2 regions of the Heyndrickxia faecalis genome follow, and region 2 is predicted to be linked to the other one. Evidence: riboswitches for the same ligand, from Rfam matches in the RefSeq annotation. Region 2 holds a riboswitch; the other holds the start of a gene.

Region 1 (10,257 bases), 1.1 Mb from region 2:
GTCGAGTCCCGCAAAAACACCGAGGATCGAAGAGTTTTTGACCAGGTTCAGGAATTGGTTGCCGATCGGCGGAATGACGATTTTGATCGCCTGCGGAAGGACGACGTAACGCATCGCCTGGGTATATGTCAGACCAGTTGACCGTGCGGCTTCAAGCTGACCTTTGTCCACCGATTGAATGCCGGCACGTACGGCTTCCGCAATAAAAGCGGCGGTGTAAATGGAGAGCGCAATGGTGCCCGCGATAAAGCCGCTTAAATTAATATGAAAATAGCTGAGCCCGTTATAGAAAAAGAAACCGGTCAGGATTAACGGAATATTGCGGATGACTTCAACGTAGACTGCGCCGATAAAATTCAGCAGTTTCACAGGGGCCAGCCTGAACACGGCAATGAGGTTGCCGAGAATGAAACTGGCGACAAGGCCGATGATGCTGATTTTAATCGTATTGACAAAACCTTTCATGTATAAGTCGATATTGTCGGTGAGGATGGAAAAATCAAGCACGCTGTTTCACTCCTTTGCGGTTTAATCAGGAGAAAGGGATGGGCGATTTTGCCCACCCCTTATCCTTATTCTTTGATCCATTTGTTTTTGATTTTGTCGTATTCCCCGCTGTCTTTCAGTTCTTTCAAAGCTTTGTTGACGGCTTTTACGAGTTTCGTATTGCCTTTTTTCATGGCAATGCCGTACGGTTCTTTCGTGAAAGTGCCACCTACAACCTGGTAGTTCGAGTCTTGGGCGGCCATGCCGTACAGAATCGAGTTGTCGGTTGTCAGTGCATCGCCTTTGCCGGATTTTAAAGCCGTGAATGCTTCTTGATAGTTTTCATACTCTAACACGGTTGTATCCGGAGCGGCTTTTCTGACGTTGTCACCAGATGTCGCACCTTTTACCGTCAAGACTTTTGTGCCTTTCGTCAAGTCTTTGACGCTCTTAATCTTGCTTCCTTTTTTCACAAGGAGCGACTGGCCGGCGTCAAAATAAACATCCGAGAAGTCGACCACTTTTTTACGATCCGGCGAAATCGTCATGGTAGCGACAACCATGTCAACATCGCCGTTTTGCAGCATTGGAATCCGGGTTTTCGATGTGACTTCTTTCAGTTCGACTTTGACTTTGTCACCGAAAATTTTCTTGGAAATCGCTTTGGCAATGTCTACATCAAAGCCTTCCACATTTCCGGTTTTAGGGTCTTTGTAGCCAAATAGATATGTATCATATTTGACTCCAACGACCAATTTCCCTCTGTCTTCGATTTTTTTGATCGGATCATCGCTTGCAGAACCGGATCCGCCTGTCGATTTTGATTTGCCGCAGCCTGCAACCAGTGCTGCTGCCAAAATGAAAACCAATCCTGCTGCTAACCATTTTTTGACCTTTCCCATTTGAATCCCCCTTTTTTATTTATGGTCACCGCGAAAGCAAGCGCTTTGCGGAAGTCCCCAATGATAAATGTTTTATGCTGGTACTGCTTTGAGTAGCACGGTATTCCCGCGGGCCGGCACCTACCATTCCTTGGCTTATGGCCATGATTGCGCACCATCCCCGGATATGAATGTATATGCAGATGCAAATGGTTTATGACTGCGACTGGAACCGGCTTTCCCGGCGATTGACGGCCACCGTACGTGTACCCGATAGCCGCGGATCGTTTGCTTTCATTTTTTGGCATCCTGACCCGCGTGGTACAGGTTATTTGGCCGCCACGAGAAAACGGCTTTCCGGCAGTGATGCCGCCATGCGTGCACCCGATAGCCGCGGATCGTTTGCTTCCGATTTCTGGCATCCTGCCCGGGCGTGATGCAGGGTGTTTGGCCACCATTCGTAGCCGGCTTTCCGGCGATCGACGGCCGACATGCGTGTACCCAATAGCCGCGGTCGTTTGCTTCCATTTTTAGCATCCTGCCCGGATACACATGTTTTGCAAGTGTATGTACCATGGCCTGTGGTTAATGGTTCAGCACACGGTTTAAAAAGGTGCGGGCGCGTTCTTCACGCGGGTTTTTGAAAAAGTCTTCCGGCGTATTGTCCTCAATGATTCTCCCCTGGTCCATGAAAAGGACGCGGTCCGCCACTTCGCGGGCAAAGCCCATTTCGTGCGTGACAACTACCATCGTCATACCGTCTTTTGCGAGTGCTTTCATAACGTCGAGCACTTCTCCGATCATCTCGGGATCCAAGGCAGATGTCGGTTCGTCAAACAGCATAATGTCCGGCTCCATTGCCAGCCCCCTGGCAATTGCGACACGTTGCTGCTGGCCGCCTGATAACTGTGACGGGTAGGCGTTTGCTTTATCCGGAATGCCCACCCTTTCCAAGTAGTGCATCGCCTTTTTTTCCGCTTCTTCCTTACTTTGGCCCAGCACTTTGATCGGCGCCAGCGTGATATTTTGCAAGACAGTTCTATGCGGATACAAATTGAAGTGCTGGAAGACCATGCCGATGTTTTTGCGAAGATCGTTGATATCGGTTTTTTTGTCATTGACTTTCATATTGCGGACGAAGAGCTCGCCGTCCGTGATGTCTTCCAGACGGTTGATGCAGCGGAGCATTGTACTCTTCCCTGATCCGGAAGGCCCGATCACAACGACGACTTCCCCTTCTTTTACTTCAAGGTTAATATCTTTTAAAACGTGAAAATCACCATAGTATTTGTTGACATGACGGAATGAAATCACATCATCACCTCCCGGCTGCTCATCTTTTTGGTGTGCGCTTCCAGTATTTAGAAACCTTCCATTACTCCCTATTTTAGAGTATATCAATCTATTCAGATAACATCAATATTTTTATTGAAGGTATTTTTCTGTTTTTTAATGTAAATTTCCTGGGAGGATATTTTTATAAAATATTAAAAATCTCGGCGTTCTCTTTGGCGAATGGAATTCAATTTCCGGGAAGAACGCTTTTTTAAATAAATAGGAAACAGCTTATAAAGGTTTCTTGCCCTGCTGCCATTTTTTTCAATAAAAAAAGCCATTCCAAAATGCTTACCCACTTCGGAACGGCTGGTGCACATTATGTTTTTTTCTTTGGCTCCGTACTTTGGCCGGTAACTTCAAGAACATCAAGGAAGAACATCACAATGGGAATACCAAGAATGAGCCCCCACAGACCGAAAAAATGCTCACAAAAAATTAAAATGAGAAAAGTGTAAAAAACAGGCATATTCGTTTTTGAGGACATCAGCTGCGGATTCAGCACATAGGCTTCCACGGCATGCACGATGACAATCAAAATGAGGACATACAGTACTTTCATTCCGCCGCCGATGCTGTAAGCGATGATACAGAGCGGAATGAGCGAGATGAAAACGCCGGCGACCGGGATAAGGCCGAGAGCAAAAATGAGAATGGCGAGCCCGAATAACTGCGGAAAGCCGAGAATCCAGAGGCCGATCGTGGTAAGCACGGAATTCACAACGGCGATAATGAACTGGGCCTCGATCACTTTCCCGAATGTCCCTACAAATTTGACACCGAAATACTCGATTTCATCGTAAAACGCTGCAAGTTTGCTCTTTTTAAACTGTTTTGTAAAACGGATGATCCGCTCTTTTTCAAGCAGGAAAAACAAACTCAGGATAATGGCCATGAAGACCTGGATGCTGACTTTGCTGATGCTTGTAAAATAATCGAACAGGATAGAAACGCCTTTTTGTGCGTAGTCGACAATTTTCTTTTCCTGGATGTTTTTCACAATATAATTCAGTACTTCATTGTGCTGAGGTTTTGTGTAAAAATCGGAAATCTGCATAACAAGCTGGGTAATTTCATTGACCAGGATCGGAAAATATTTGATCACGCCGAGTGTGAGGCCGCCGAGAATCAAAATGTACACGATTAAAACAGCCAGTCTGCGTTTGATCGGAAACCATCTTGTCACAATTTTTTGCAGTCTGTTGACAAGATAGGAAAAAATAAAGGTGAGCAGCATCAGGTCCATCATGCTGCGCAGAAAATACAGGATAAGTGTGATCAGCACAAAGATAAGGACCCTTCTGACCCCCCGTTTTTGAAATAATGAAAACAGCCGGTCTTCCATCGTATTGTTATTGCCCCCTCCGGATTCAAAGGAACCATTTTTCTATTTACCCTTATCTTAACACATTTATAGCCGGTTCAAGTAATTTAGCCGGCGAGGGATGTGTAAAATTTTTTCCTGCCATAAAAGGAAATAAACCATACAGATGAATCAGCCCATGGGGAGCCCTCCGTTCCTGCTGCTATATAAAAAGAACTTAAGTTTTTCGCGTCAAAATCAATTACGATCAGGATAGACATTGCTTCTGGCAACTAATGTTTGGTTCAACTTATATAGCACGATCAGGAAAATTGAATCCGTCCCCGGGGACAGGGCGTTACGGCTGCATTTTCGGCCCGTGAAGGTGTCAGGGCGGTCGTCTTTCGGTGTTTTACCGTGAAAAATGTTCGGATGACGGCAGCGCGAATAAAAAACTGGCTGCTGCGTTTTTCGCAAAAAGGATCAGACATTTTTTGCAGCACTGGCAATGAGATGAAAAGTGGCAGTATGCTGGTCGTATTTTTACACGACGGCTCGTGAAGGTGTCAGGGCGGTCGTCTTTCGGTGTTTTACCATGAAAAGCGTTCGGAAAATGGCGGGGTGCATGCAAAAAATGGGCCGCTGCGTTTTACAGCGGCCTATGGTTATGATTTACTTTTTTTCACTTGCGGCTTTTCTTCTTCGTCAATGGCGTCACGCACGCCTTTTTTGAATTCGCGCAATGTTTGGCCGGCTGCCCTTCCAAGCTGCGGGAGTTTCGACGGGCCGAAAATTAATAGGGCAACAACAAGAATAATGAGAACTTCGCCAAAGCTGAGATTTCCAGGCATTTTTTCCCCTCCCCGGGCTTCTTTATCTTTATCTTATAGTGTATTGTAAACATTTTCAACTTATAATCACTTGAATTCAATTTATTTTCTGATTAAGCATGGCGGGGTTCGTAAAAAATTTATTCGTTTTGGCCGGTGTCCATGGTAGAATAATGTAGTCTGGAGGTGACGTTTTTGCATTTGTGGAATTTGTTTGTGGCCGCAATTCTCGGCCTTGTGGAGGGGCTGACAGAGTTTGCCCCGGTTTCTTCGACGGGCCATATGATTATTGTGGATGACTTGATTTTGAAATCGAATCATCTTTATGGCACTGAAGCGGCAAATGTATTTAAAGTGGTGATCCAGCTTGGGTCCATTATGGCGATGGTTGTGGTTTTTTGGGACAGATTTTTAAATTTGCTTGGCCTGAAAAAAAATATTACGAGAGAGCAGATGTACGGTGAACGGCTGAGATTGACGCATGTGATTACCGGGCTCGTTCCGGCGGCTGTGCTCGGCTTTTTGTTTGAAGACTATATTGATGCCCATCTGTTTTCGGTGAATACGGTACTTGTTGCCCTGGTGGTTGGAGCCATTTTGATGATTGTAGCGGATCTCACGCGCCCACGTCGGCCGAAGACGGAGACGGTCGACCAGATTACATATAGACAGGCGTTTGTGGTTGGGCTTTTTCAATGTCTTGCCCTGTGGCCGGGTTTTTCACGTTCCGGCTCCACGATTTCAGGCGGCGTCTTGCTTGGCATGAGTCACCGTGCGGCAGCGGACTTTACGTTTATTATGGCCGTGCCGATCATGTTTGGCGCGAGCTTTCTTTCGCTTGTAAAGCATTGGGGTGCCGTAACACCTGAGACGATTCCGTTCTTTATTACCGGATTCATCAGCGCGTTTATTTTCGCCTTAATCGCGATCAAGTTTTTCCTCGCACTGATCAACAAGGTAAAGCTGGTCCCGTTTGCGATATACCGCATCCTTTTGGCGATTGTTTTGCTTCTTTTGATTTGGAACCGATAAGATTTTGGCTGCGCGGCGTTGCGCGGCTTTTTTATTTTGGCTTTTGCCGCGTTTGATGTTGAACGAAGCGTCTACGGTAATTTGTTCTGCTCATCAAAAAAGGCTGCCGAACGCGTGGCGGGCAGCCTTTTTTGATACAGCCGTATTGCAGTGAAAATGGTGCATCCAGATTTGTTATTTTTTAAAATGGTAGGGCATTGTTGCAACGACAACGTCTTTTTCCCAGAGAAGGCGCATCCGGATGAGGAGCGCGGACTGGTTGTGCAAAATGTTTTGCCAGCGTTTTTTCGGAATGAACTGTGGAATGAGTACCATGACCTGGTACTTGTTTTCTTTTGCTTTCCGCTGGATAATTTCCAAAAATTTGGCAAGCGGCTGGACAATGCTCCGGTAAGACGAGTGCAGGGTGACAAGGCGGACACCACAGTCCCACTCTTTCCATTTTTCTTCCATTCTCTTCTCGTCTTCATGGTCAAAAGCGACATAAACTGCTATGACCTGATCCGAGAGCGACTTTGCATAATTAATCGTCCGTTCCACGACCGTTGTAATGCCGGCCACCGGGACAATGATCACATTGGAGTGGATTTCTTCCTGAAACACCCCTTTAATCCGCAACTGCTCGCCGACCGCCTCGTAATGCCGGTTCACTTTCCGGAAAATAAACATGACGATCGGCAGGAAAATCAAAACCGGCCATACTTGCATGAATTTCGTAATGAATAAAATCGCAAGGACGCTAAATGTAATAATGGCACCGACAAAGTTGACCGACATTTTGCCGGCCCAGCCTCTCGGTCTTTGAGTGACCCATTTCACAATCATGCCGCATTGCGCAAGGGTAAACGGAATGAACACGCCGACTGCGTACAACGGAATGAGGCGCTCGGTATTGCCCTGGAATGCGACAATTAAAATCATGGAAGCAGCGCCGAGAAAAATAATTCCGTTTGAGTAACCAAGCCGGTCACCGCGGATCGTGAACATGCGCGGCATAAATTTGTCCCTCGCCAAGTTAAAAGCGAGCTGCGGGAACGCAGAGAATCCGGTGTTCGCAGCAAGCACGAGAATTAAAGCCGTAGTTGCCTGGACGAAATAGTACAAAACACCGTTGCCAAGTGCCCGGTGTGCCATTTGCGATACAACGGTTTCTGTTTCTTTCGGCGCAATGCCGAGCCAGTATGCGAGAAAACTGATGCCCGCTAAAAGCGATGCCAGAATGATACCCATCATGGCAAGCGTGCGGGCTGCGTTTCTCGGTGCCGGGTCGCGAAAGTTCGGGATCGCGTTGGAAATGGCTTCGACCCCTGTCAATGCCGAACAGCCGGATGAGAAAGCTTTTAGCAAAAGAAACAGTGAAATGCCGGCGACCGGCGTACCGATATGCGGATGCAGGTTTTGCGGAACTTGCCCCGTTACGGTTTTAAATAAACCGACAACAATGATGACAATCAATGCAAATACGAACAGGTAAACCGGGTATGCGAGCACATTGGCTGATTCCGTCAGCCCGCGTAAATTCAAAATCGTAATGATCAGAACGAGAAAAACCGCAATCTGCACACTGTACGGATGCAAGCTCTGAAACGCGGAAGTAATGGCATCTGTTCCGGCTGAGACGGAAACGGCCACCGTTAAAATGTAGTCCACCAGCAAGGATCCGCCTGCAAGAAGGCCGGGGGTGACGCCGAGATTTTCTTTCGAGACAAGGTATGCCCCACCGCCTTGCGGATAAGAGTAAATGACCTGGCGATAAGATAAAATAAGTGCAGCCAATAAAATTAAAATGCCGACTGTAATTGGAATAGAATACCAAAATGCCAGCGTCCCCACTGTGGCAAGTACAATCAGCACCTGTTCAGGCCCGTATGCAACAGATGAAAGTGCGTCGGATGACAGAATGGCCAGTGCTTTTAACTTGGTCAGCTTCTGGCCTTCGAGTTCATTTGAACGCAGCGGTCTCCCAATTAACAATCGTTTTATCGTGGTGAACATTTGAATTGTCTCCTTTTATCTGCAGTGTTTCAAAAATGCTTCCCCAAAAATAAGAAAAACCACAAAGAGAATTTATCTCCCCTGTGGTCTATTGCCCGATCACAGTTTCACATCCTCTCTTATAACGCTGACGGGGTTAGCTGTCGGGTTCGGGCATAAGAGTGGCCCTGCCTTTTTAAAAAAAGGTTTCACCCCAAAGCGGCGCGCGGCCGCCAACCTGGTTCCCCCGTTCCGTTTCCGGATTAAGCGGTTCAGTTATGAAACACAAATTTTTCATACGACATCCTATCTTACTCCCGTTACCATGGTTTGTAAAGACTATTTCGCAATTGCGTTTCGGTATGTCCATCTTTACCCGCCATATCCCCGGGCAAACTGTCTTTATTCACAGTACCTAATTTTCGATCATGCTTCTTTTGAAGAATATCCGAATGTGCCTAAAGCATGCAAAAAACAAGGTTTTTCGGCAAATCCGGAGTAAAGAGATAAACAGAGTTAGGAAGGTAAAACCTGGGGATGAAAAGATGACCTCTTGGGGCAGGCGGATCAATTGGAAACATAAGACCAAAAGAGGTGCGAACCCGGTGGAATTGTCTAATTAGGAGCTCCATTCGGGCCCGAAATGTCCTTTTGAACCTGTCAAAAGGACAAAACGTGCCGCATCCGGGAATGAAATGTCCTTTTGAACCTGTCAAAAGGACAAAAGGAATTGCATCCGGGCCCAAAATGTCCTTTTGAAGCCGTCAAAAAGACAAAACGAGCTGCATCAGGTAACGAAATGTCCTTTTGAACCTGTCAAAAGGACAAAAGGAGTTGCATCCGGGCCCGAAATGTCCTTTTGAAGCCGTCAAAAAGACAAAACGAGCTGCATCCGGGCCCGAAATGTCCTTTTGAACCTGTCAAAAGGACAAAACATGCCGCATCCGGGAATGAAATGTCCCTTTGAACCTGTCAAAAGGACAAAACACGCCGCATCCAATTAGACAAATTAGGCGAAAACCCGTTGAAAATGTCTAGTTAGGCGTTCTAATTGGACAAATCCAAGCGTAAAACCCGTTAAAAATGTCTAATTATGGTCTAATTAGGCGTTCCAAACGCCAAAATCCATTACGATCAGGATAGATTTGCTTATGGCTGTCCGGCGCACCAACAAAGAAAAAAACCCGCAAGTTGCGGGCTTTTTTTAAAACTTAATTTTTTCTTCCAAAAAGGCTTTAAGTTCCGTGATTGGCACACGGGTTTGCTCCATTGTGTCACGGTCGCGGACGGTCACCATATGGTCGTCGCGCGAATCGAAGTCGTATGTGATGCAAAACGGTGTGCCAATTTCGTCCTGGCGGCGGTAGCGCTTGCCGATCGACCCGGTTTCGTCAAAATCAACCATAAACGTTTTCGACAAATCCGAAAAAATGTCGCGTGCTTCAGCTGATAATTTTTTCGACAGCGGCAAAACCGCGGCTTTGTATGGCGCAAGGGCCGGGTGCAGGTGCATGACCGTACGGCTTGTGCCGTCTTCAAGTTCCTCTTCTGCATAAGAGTCAATCAGAAATGCCAGTGCTACACGGTCCGCCCCAAGCGACGGCTCAATACAGTACGGAACAAAGCGTTCATTCGTTTCCTGGTCAAGATAAGTGAAATCCTCGCCGGAATATTCCATATGGCGTTTCAGGTCGTAATCGGTACGGGAGGCTATGCCCCACAGTTCGCCCCAGCCGAACGGGAAGTTGTATTCAAAGTCGGTGGTCGCGTTCGAGTAGTGGGATAGTTCTTCTTTTTCATGGTCGCGCAGCCGCAAGTTTTCTTCCCTCATGCCGAGATTCAGCAAAAATTCGCGCGCATACTGTTTCCAGTAGTCAAACCATTTGAGCTCTTCGCCCGGCCTGCAGAAAAATTCAAGTTCCATCTGCTCGAATTCGCGCGTACGGAAAATGAAGTTCCCCGGGGTGATTTCGTTCCGGAAACTTTTTCCGATTTGGGCAATCCCGAACGGCAATTTTTTACGCATTGTCCGTTGTACATTTTTAAAATTGACAAAAATGCCTTGTGCGGTTTCCGGGCGCAAATACAATTCATTCGTGCTGTCTTCGGTTACACCCTGGTACGTTTTGAACATCAGATTAAACTGGCGGATGCCGGTCCAGTCTTTGCTGCCGCAATCCGGGCAGGCGATGTCATGCTCTTTAATCAGCGCTTCCATTTTTTCAAACGGCAGGCCGTCAACAATCATGTCGATCCCTTTTTCATGCAGGGCATTTTCGATCAGTTTGTCGGCACGGTGCCGGGCTTTACAGTGTTTGCAGTCGATCATCGGGTCATTAAAATTGCCGAGGTGGCCGCTTGCTTCCCATGTGCGCGGGTTCATCAGAATGGCAGCATCAAGGCCGACATTGTACGG
Region 2 (10,257 bases):
CACTTGCGAAATACGGTATAACACCTTAATAGAAGGAAAACTGTATCCAGTTTCGTAGTTCGAAATGTTCCGGTCGCTTACCCCGACTTTTTTCGCAAGTTCAGGCTGGCTGTAGCCTTGAGCTGTCCGCACTTTTTTCAATCGGGCTGCGAATATTTCTTTAACGTTTTCCATGTTTTCATTCCCGTGATCGGCCATTGCTACTGCTCCTTAAAAAAAATCAAAAAAGATGGTTGACTTCCAAAATAATTGTGTATAATATAAGTGTATAGAAATTATTTTGTTGAAGAGCATCTGTACAAAAAGTTGACAAAGAGCCGGAGACACAAAGAAAATAGATGCTTCAGCAAAAAATACCCCCCTATTTTCTCATGATTCTTACTTACTGTTCCCAAATTCAAAGTAAGAGTAATATGGTCTCCAGGCTCTTTTTTTACAGTCTCCCTTCCAGTTTAGCATGAAAACGATGCTGATTTAACCCCTTTTTAAATTGTAAACGCTTTCATTAAAATGACGGGTCTATTTATCCACCCTTCCATAACACCGTTAACGATTCTAGTCCCATACTGGCACGCAAAAGGGTTGCTGAACGAATTCCATTCTGGCTTTGCCTCAATATATAAAAGAATGCCTCTATCGGAAAGAGGAATGCTAACTTCTCTATACGTTGAACTGACTTATGCGGGCAAAGATAAGTCCGGACAAGCGGTCAGTCTCTTTACCAAGTCCACAGTTCGCAACCCCTCAAGCAGGCAGGACAGTTCCATGCCTTTATAAAATCGACATTCCCTGTTTTCCTTTACATGACGTCCATGTCCACCAACCTTATCCCAGGTTTAGAGGAAATCAATTATAAAAAAGCATTGTAGCTTACGTTCAAAATGCCCCAGCCCCAATATAGCCTCTGCCCATGCGGTTCCATTGTTCAACCGGCATGGGCAGGGTTCTACAGCATAGGTGCAACTCTCAACTTTTTATGGAAGATAAGTGCGTATTAAGATTAATGGCCAGAAATCCGGCGTTTTCCGGGATCTCTTTATAAATCGTAATTCCAGTATTGTCTTGTGGGATCATCCGGTAATTTTTAAACGGGACTTCAAGGGTTCCGGCGACGAAAAAGCGGATTGCCATGCTGTGGGCAACAACAAGAACGGTTTCTTCCGGATGTTTCTCCACCAGCTCATCGATACAGGCACGGACACGGTTATAGACCTGGACGGCCGTTTCCCCCGTATAACCCGCATGTGTCGCACCCGGATCTTTTAGCCAGGCCTCCCAATTATCCGCATATTTTACGGTAAAATCTTCCTGGCGTTCTCCTTCCCAGGCACCGAAGTCCGTTTCGACAAGACGTGGATCTTGATGGATTTTCAAATTCCGCCCCTTAACAAGTATTTCCGCCGTATGGACAGCACGGCCCAATGTGGATGCATAAACAACATCAAAAGGAATGTCCTTTAAAACGCCTGCCGCCAGTTCCGCCTGCCGCACGCCCGTCTGCGACAAACCGATATCGCTTCTACCGCAATATCTGTTCCGGTCGGCGTTCCATTCTGTCTGGCCATGGCGCACAAAATAAAAAAGTGTCATAATGTACCTCTTTTCACAAAGTATCAACTGGCTCTATTTTAACAAATTGAGGAGTGGAATGCTATTTCCGGTCAATAAGACTCCTTTCATAATCCATGAGAAGAACACTCTCTAGATGTTCATTTAGCTGTGTACATTTCGGTAATAGAGTGCCTGCCCTTTTTTTCACTCATTCGCCTCTTCCAGTAAAGTTTTACCCATACCGAATTGTCGGATATGCAACGCGATCGCGCCCGAGCCCTCCCTATAAAAAATTTATTTGCTATATTATATTAAAATATTATATAATGGCAAAGGACGCTAAAACATTGAAGAAGGATGAGTTGTTTTTTTATTTTTTAAAAACTTCATATCATCGCTCAATTACATGTTTATGTAAACGGGGGAACCAACAGGTGTTCTATGCACCAGGGGTGAAACCTTTCATTGAAAGGTAGGGAAACTCTTTATTCCCTAATCCGTCAGCTAACCTCGTAAGCGTCTGGAGAGAACTGTGTGTGTTTTTTGGACACGCCTTTTAAGCAAAAATGCTGCGAAGGAATTTCTCTCTTTCGTGGTTTTTTTAATCCACAAATTTGGTTTTCGGGGTAAAGCCGGAAACTGGCAGGACTTGCGATTTGAGTTTTACAAACAATCCGGTATGCAGCTTGCGTACTGCGCTTTTTGAAAAATATTGGCATCTGGGAGGGAAACTTCATGAAAAGAGTGAGCTTAGCCTGGCAGATTTTTATCGGCCTGATACTAGGTATTGCGATTGGCGGCATTTTCCACGGCAATGACACCGTGGCCCATATTCTCCAGCCGTTTGGCGACTTCTTTTTGCGCTTGATTAAAATGATTGTGATTCCGATTGTCGTTTCAAGCTTGATTGTCGGTGTTGCCGGCGCAGGCGATATGAAACAGGTTGGAAAGCTTGGCCTGAAAGCATTGATTTATTTTGAAATTGTCACGACCATCGCGATTGTAGTAGGACTGCTGGCCGGAAACTTGTTTCATCCGGGGACAGGGGTGGATATGGGCTCATTGGCAAAAACATCGATCAGCAGCTATGTGGAAACAACAAAAGAGACGCAACACAATGGCATAGTCGATACGATTTTAAGTATCGTGCCGACGAACTTGTTTGAATCCCTTTCACAAGGGAATATGCTTCCAATCATTTTCTTCTCTGTCATGTTCGGGATTGGGGTGGCAGCCATCGGGGAAAAAGGAAAACCGGTGCTCCGCTTTTTCCAGGGTGTCAGTGAAGCAATGTTTTATGTCACTAATTTGGTCATGAAAGTGGCTCCAATTGGTGTATTCGGCCTGATTGGTGTAACCGTTACACAATTCGGCCTCAAGTCATTGATTCCGCTAAGCAAACTTGTTTTCACGGTTTACGGCACGATTATTTTCTTTGTGGTTGTCGTGCTTGGCCTGATTGCCTGGCTTTTCCGTGTAAATATTTTCAATCTCTTCAAAATCCTGAAAGACGAATTGATCCTTGCTTATTCCACTGCAAGCTCGGAAGCGGTGCTGCCAAGGCTCATGGAGAAAATGGAAAAATTCGGTTGCCCGAAATCGATCACTACACTGGTGATTCCGACCGGGTACTCATTCAACCTGGACGGCTCGACCTTGTACCAGTCGCTGGCGGCGCTGTTTATTGCGCAAATGTACGGGATTCACATGTCCATCGGTGCGCAAATTTCGCTGGTGCTTGTGCTGATGGTTACGTCAAAAGGCATCGCCGGTGTTCCAGGAGTTTCATTCGTTGTGCTTTTAGCGACGCTGGGGACGGTCGGGATTCCGCTTGAAGGCTTAGCATTTATTGCCGGCATTGACCGTATTCTGGATATGGCAAGAACAGCCTGCAATGTCGTTGGCAATACGCTTGCAACCATTATTGTGTCAAAATGGGAAGGAAAATATGATAAAGAAAAAGCAGAAGCGTACCTTGCCGAAATCAGCGGCGGCGGGCACGATTCCAAAGATCACAAATATGTAACGGAATCTTAAGATGAGCGATGAAGTTAAAAAAGGTGCACTGCCGGAATAGAGGCAGCGCGCCTTTTTTGTTTGCGAGTAAAGAACGTCGGTAGTTTTTTACATTTCCATCAAATTATGCTAGCTCTGTTGCCTACTGGAGTCATCATGCAAATTGGCGCTCGGACTCGGTGTGAAAACTTCATCCATATAAGTTGAACTCCTTCTTGATGTGTCGCCAGAAGCAATGTTTACCCTGATCGGCTTTGATTTTGGAGCGATACAGATTTTTGTCGGGAAAAATTGTGCCTCTCTTTCCAAGGATTGTTACCGGTCGGACTGAAATAATGAGCGCCCTAGGGCACAAACTATTCACAGCAGCATGTATTGATTTTTTGGAGGGATAAAGATGGACAAAAAAATGCTACTGTGGGTAGCGGTACTGTCCCTCGCTCTTTTTCCCCGGACGGAACATGCGGATGCGGCTTTTTGGTTTCAATCGAAACGGGCCACTGTCGACTTGCGTTTGCTGGAGACATCGGATTTGCACGGCTATATGCTGAATTATGATTATGCCGCTCGCACTGAGGCGGAGACTTATGGCCTTGCTCTTACGGCTTCACTCATTGCAGCGGAGAGGAAGACGGCAAAAAATACGATGCTGTTTGATGATGGGGACTTACTTGAAGGGAACGAAATGGCTGCTTATGTTGCCCGTCGACCGTTAAAAAAGGGGGAAATTCATCCGTTTATCCGCGTGATGAATCATTTAAATTACGACGCAGCGACCGTGGGCAATCATGATTTTCATTACGGACTTGATTTTTTGAAACAGACGATCAATGGAGCAAAGTTTCCGTTTGTAAATGCCAATATATACTATAATTTCGAAAAAAATGATACAGATGACCAAAATTTTTTCAAACCCTATGTGATTCTGGATAAAAAAGTGGAAGACCGGAGCGGGCACCATCATCATCTGAAAATCGGGGTCATCGGATTTGTTACGCCTTCAGTCATTGAATGGGAAAAACCGAGCCTTGGCGGCAAAGTCAAAGCAAAGGACATCCTGCATACGGCTGCCTGGTTTGTCCCGCGAATGAAGGCGGAAGGAGCCGACCTGATCATCGCGCTTGCCCATTGTGGTGTGGATCCGGCTGCGAAACAACCGTTTTATACAGGCGATGCCGTTTATTTATTAAGCGAGGTAAAAGGGATCGATGCTATTCTGTTTGGGCATCAGCATCGGGTGTTCCCAAGCGAATTTTTTGCCGGCGTCCCCGGCGTCGATATCCGGAAAGGGACAATCAATGGCGTGCCAGCAGTAATGCCCGGCAAGTGGGGGAGTCATCTCGGCGTGATCAGTCTCACTTTGGAAAAAAAGGGAGAGAAGTGGGAGATGACGCAGGCACAATCGGAGGCGAAACCGGTATATGCCATCCACAATCAACAGGCAAAATCCATCGTTAGACCGGATCCGGACATTGTTCGGATGACCGCCGAGCTGCAAAAAAACGTGCTGGGGTCCAAGTTTACTTTATATAGTCGAAACTAATTTGCCCATGCCGCCTTTGTTGCGGCATGGGCATTGAAGTGAAGGAAGAGGACGGCGGGGCATATCTTAACGTAGAGGTTTTCTATGTTAAGGAAGAACGTGAAAGTCTGCATCTATCTTAAAGTAGATGCGTTTTAAGTGAAGGAAGGGCATGAAAAATTGCGTCTATCTTCACATAGGGGCGCTCTATGTTAAGGAAGCTGGAGAAAAATCATGTCTATCTTCACATAGAGGCGCTCTAAGTAAAGGAAGCACGTGAAAATCAACGTCTATCTTAAAGTAGATGCGTTCTAAGTGAAGGAAGGGCATGAAAAATTGTGTCTATCTTAACGTTGGGACGTTCTATGTTAAGGAAGCTGGAGAAAAATCGTGTCTATCTTAACATAGGCGTTCTAAGTGAAGGAATCCCGTAAATTTAGCCGCCTATCTTAACATAGGGACGCTCTAAATAAACTTTCCGTACATGGTTAAAATTGTTGCACCTCCCCCACACTAGGCCCTGGTTTTCTCATCATATTTTTAGGGAAAACGGAAGGTGCAATCGTGTATAATAGAAATGATGCATCATGATGAGCAGGTTTGTAGGCTTTTGAAATGGCAGCGCGGCAAGCCCGCAACATTTCAAAAAGGGAGGGAAAAAAAGAATGCTAAAAAGATTGGGATGGATCTGGTTCATCGCTATGATTGCGCTTGGGTTCACCATGAACGGTGTGGCAAAAGCGTCCGGCGATAACAGTACAGTGATCGATGAAAAATACGGGAAACCGATCGTTGCGACAGGCGCGGCTCTTTCTGCCTCGCAAAAAGCAGAGGTGGAAAAGGAACTTGGCGTGGACGATGCAAACAATGTCGAAGAGATTACCGTAACCGGCGATGATCTTGTCCATTACATCCCTGATGGCAACCGCAATTCGAACATGTATTCATCCGCAAAAATTACAAGAACGGACTCCGGCGGTATCCAGGTGAATATTGTAACACCGGAAAATATTACAGAAGTAACGGCGGATATGTATAAAAATGCGCTGCTCACTGCCGGAATTAAAAATGCGGAAGTAGAAGTGGCTTCCCCGCTCAAAGTAACCGGACATTCAGCGCTTGTCGGTATTTATAAAGCTTACGACAATTCGGATAAATCCGGGGATAAACTTAATTCAGACCGGACGGAAGTGGCCAGCCAGGAACTGAGTGTCGCGACGGATCTGGCGAAAAAGGAAGGGTTAAGCAATGATCAAGTGACCCAGCTTCTTACGGAAATTAAGCAGGAAATTGCAAACCAGCATCCGGCAACAAAAGAAGATATTGAAAAAATCGTCGATGATAAATTGAAGGATTTAAACATCAATTTGAGCGATTCCGACCGCCAGCTGCTGTATGATTTATTCGACCAGATGCGTAAGCTCAACATCAATTTTGGTTCGGTCAAAAGCGAATTGAGTTCCTTGTCCGACAAACTGAGCGATAAGATCAACAAAGCGGCCGGAGACAAAGATTTTTGGCAAAGCGTAAAAGACTTTTTCCAAAACATCTTTGACGCGATCCGGGGATTATTCCAATAATGGGAAAGAAGGCAGTGCGCCCCTAATTTTCGGCGCTGCTGCCTTCTTTTTGTTGAACATTTTGATCTGTGCTGCTCTGATCCTGAGCAGTCTTTGTAGTGGTGCGATTCTTTTCCGTTTCCTGACCGGAAGCAGGTTCTGTGCCAGTGTTGTCCAATTTTGTATCATCTGTGTTTTCTGATTCCTTATTTTTATTTTGATCCGTAACCTTGCCATCCGTTTTCGCATCGTTATGTTTTTCTGTATCCTGTTTTTCTGTTTTCGCTTTATCCTGCGTGCCATCCTTCGCTTTATCAGCCGTATCAGACTTGTCGTTTTTTTCTTCTTTGTTTTTTTCAGGAGTGCCGCCCTGCAGCAGTTGTGTCAGCTGATCAGCCTGCTTTCGCAATGTTTCCTCATCTGAACCGGAAGTGTCAATATCGGCTGCGCCGGTTTCCATCGATAGGTTAAGACCCGGCAGATCGGCATTGTCAGCAAGCTGTTGATGGGCAACAAGGCGGACGTTTTTCATGCCGATCTGTCTGGCTTTTTCCGGAACGTAAATGCCGCCAAAGTTCACCTTTGTGGCATCGACCCGCATATTTTTCAATTGAATCGGGCCGGGGGCATTCATATGGATCGTCACCGGTCCCTCAGGCGTTTGCAGCACTTTTGTGATTTTCAGGCCGTAAATGGTGACATCCGCATACTGCAGGCGGAGCATGACCTGATTTTGTTTTGTCGCTGTATCGCCTGCTGTAATCCCGGGCGGAAGCATCGCGCCTTCCACGCGGTCTGCTTCAATGATGAAGCCGTCTGTTACGGGGGATTCAGCCACTGAAATGTTTGTAAAAAAGCAAAAATTAAATGCAATAAATGCGGCTGTCAATAGGAAAGATTTTGTTTTCTTCACTTGCCTCACCATTTCTGTGTATAGTCTTTATCTTTCTTCTGCACTCCCTGCGGCAATTTCTTCCATCGGGCCCACACCAGCCGGCACTTCCTCCTGCCTGATTACCCGCCATGAAACAGATAAAGACCCGCCGATTATACCGAGCAGGGTTCCAATGAAAAATCCGCCCATCGCCCCCATGATGGAAAGGACAGACAGAAAAATGGCCAAAATGCCGAACACCATATTAAATTTTGGGAAAAAATAACCCATTCCGCCGATCAGAAAAATCAAGCCACCGAAAATGAGGCCGATCGACACCATGCTTCCGGGCGCGGCTGCAATTTCAAGAAGTTGGACCGGCACATATAAAATGATCATCCCGGAGAGCAACGTAAACGTTGCCCCCCAGAATGGCCGGCTTCTTCTCCAGTTTCTAAATTTCATGCGGAACATATGGAACTTGCCCATTATGATCACTCCTTGAAGAAAAGCCTATTTTTTGACAAACTGCACTTTTAGGTTCGGAAGATTTGCGACTTTTTGGAATAGGTAATGTGTATCCAGGCTGCCGTTTTTGATTGTTAAAGTATCTGCCCCTTGTGTAAAAGCCTTTGAAGCAGCTTGAGGGTCATCGGCAGTGACATAATTTTCCGAAATATTCATATTGGTGAAGACTGCATCCCCCTGGACAAGCGCAGCTTTTTGAATCAGCCCATTAAGGTGTACAGGTGTGTTTCCGTCGCCCGCCGTAATTTTCACCTGGTAATCGCCAAGAACCGGAATCTTAACATCTTTTGAAATAACCAAGTCCTGGATCGTCACTTTATCAATTTCATTGACAAAGACCGGTTTGACATGGTCCTCCCCTTTGGATGGATCCCCGTATAAACTCCCGTATAATTTAAACCCGGTACCTTGCATTTGTTTGAATGAAACATTGAATTTGCCAATGCCGCCGACAGTTGCTGCAACGGCAACCCCGTTAATGCCGAGTACAGCTAAAAGTCCCCCCAAAAAAATAAGGCCTGAAAGCAGAGCGGTAAAAAACCATTTTTTTGAAGTTCTCCCTTGTCCTTGTAAGACTAATGCCCCTTCGTTCATGTAACAATCCTCCCCTTTAAAACTTGATCATTTAAAAAAGATGGTACGCTAAAATATTTAGGTGAAAAATCCCCTCCTTTCCAAATGATATCGCTTACATTTTTCTTTATTTTATTCATTTTGGACAAAAAAATATATTCCTATTATTGTAGGGAATTCAATGGCTTATGGCCTACAAATATCGTGTCGGAAAGCCGGTATGTTTTTTTGCGCGCCAACCAGGCATGATTATGATAATATTATAGGAAAAAAGACCGGTAAGGGGTTAGACAAAGGAGGGAGAAAGGTGTCGCTGTCGTTAAATGCGCATATGGACATGGTCATGAAACATGGAGTGGACCTTTTGCGCTCGCACCAGCAGCAAATTATTGCGGAATGTACGGGAATTTTGCAGTATTTGGGAGAAACACATAAAGGCAGTGCGGATGCTTTTGAATTCGCTTTCAATTGTTTTGTCGCCTTTTTCCGTTCCGGCCAGCAATCGGTTGAGACGCTGATTGACGATATCCGGTCGCAATGGGTGAAGGAATTCCACCGCCCGCCGGAACCGCATGTTCTCATCTTTATTTTAACACTGATTGAAAACTCTGTTCATAAAGCCATAAAAGAAAGCACGACCCGGTCTTTTCATTTGCATCCTTCCGTCCAGTACCTGTTTTCGAAAATCTGCGAAGAAATGCTGCTCATTTCCAAACAGGAAACTTTTCAAATGGATTCATTTTGTGAGCAGCTAACCAAATCCGAGCAGCTCAGAATCGAGTGGATTGCAAGGGTCAGCCATGTGGATGGGGGGTACCGGCTGAAGAAAGTGATCGGGATGGAGGAGAACGCGATTGACAGCGGGCTGTTTGAACGGACGGATCCTTCATGGTTTTGGCTGTCGGAAGCGCTGCTGAAGCGGACGCCGCGCCGGAAACCGGATGAAAGGCGGGATGTGTTTCCGGTTCCGTGGAAAAACGAGACGTTGATTTTTTGTATGAGCGACCAGGATGTTTCGGCCACAATCCCGTTTTTAACCTATGCGATGCATTTGTTGCAGATGGAGGAGGAACGAAACGGAAAAGTATATGCGGGCGACCAGTGGAAAGATGCAGTCATTTTATTTAACGAATGGATTATGCGCTCCCAGGATTTAAATGAAGCGATCCAAAACATCGCTTTTGGTTACGCACAATATTTGCCGTTTGAGCGCTGTGCCCTGTTCCGTTATTCGCAGAGCGATGCCGCGGGATTCGGCCTGTTCGGCTACCATTTTAACAATACGGCAATCCGGAATATAAAGGAGACGATCGACCGTTTCCCTTCCATTTCCAAAATATTGCTGGGGAAGGGGCAGCAGGTAAATATGGTACAGCATTTCCAGCCGCTGTATATCCCAAAAGCGTCAGAAGAGTTTCCGATGCAGTATGTGAAGGAGTTTGAGCTGGAATCGGTCGTGGTTGCCCCGATTTATGTGCCGTCAGAAGGGGTGTTAATTGGCGGTGCCATTTTGGACCAGGGGCCGGGGAAGTTTTTTGAAGTGGACAGCAGCACATTTACGGCGCTGTTGAAATTCGGTCAGAGCGCAGGTGAACTGCTGGCCAAGTTTTTAAAAGCGAACCAGTGGGACGAAA

Evidence for each region. A riboswitch is a leader RNA that binds a small molecule or an ion and turns the genes downstream of it on or off. The one in region 2 is predicted to bind cyclic di-AMP.
Region 1: linked by a shared signal. The riboswitch ahead of ABR335_RS15360 (APC family permease) and the one ahead of ABR335_RS03555 (cation:dicarboxylate symporter family transporter) in region 2 are both predicted to bind cyclic di-AMP.

Annotation. Positions count from the first base shown of each region.
Region 1 is NZ_CP158453.1:3,210,111-3,220,367, forward strand. Features, by position in the region: gene ABR335_RS15330 (amino acid ABC transporter permease) at 1-507, opposite strand, end outside; gene ABR335_RS15335 (transporter substrate-binding domain-containing protein) at 573-1,388, opposite strand; gene ABR335_RS15340 (amino acid ABC transporter ATP-binding protein) at 1,953-2,753, opposite strand; gene ABR335_RS15345 (AI-2E family transporter) at 3,022-4,047, opposite strand; gene ABR335_RS15350 (twin-arginine translocase TatA/TatE family subunit) at 4,671-4,856, opposite strand; gene ABR335_RS15355 (undecaprenyl-diphosphate phosphatase) at 5,031-5,867, shown strand; gene ABR335_RS15360 (APC family permease) at 6,042-7,862, opposite strand; cyclic di-AMP (ydaO/yuaA leader) riboswitch at 7,972-8,121, opposite strand; gene ABR335_RS15365 (glycine--tRNA ligase) at 9,046-10,257, opposite strand, start outside.
Region 2 is NZ_CP158453.1:777,855-788,111, forward strand. Features, by position in the region: gene ABR335_RS03545 (helix-turn-helix domain-containing protein) at 1-198, opposite strand, end outside; gene ABR335_RS03550 (histidine phosphatase family protein) at 967-1,590, opposite strand; cyclic di-AMP (ydaO/yuaA leader) riboswitch at 1,937-2,084, shown strand; gene ABR335_RS03555 (cation:dicarboxylate symporter family transporter) at 2,287-3,588, shown strand; gene ABR335_RS03560 (metallophosphoesterase) at 3,965-5,110, shown strand; gene ABR335_RS03565 (DUF1002 domain-containing protein) at 5,755-6,669, shown strand; gene ABR335_RS03570 (hypothetical protein) at 6,692-7,561, opposite strand; gene ABR335_RS03575 (DUF6114 domain-containing protein) at 7,589-8,011, opposite strand; gene ABR335_RS03580 (DUF6230 family protein) at 8,036-8,644, opposite strand; gene ABR335_RS03585 (response regulator transcription factor) at 8,931-10,257, shown strand, end outside.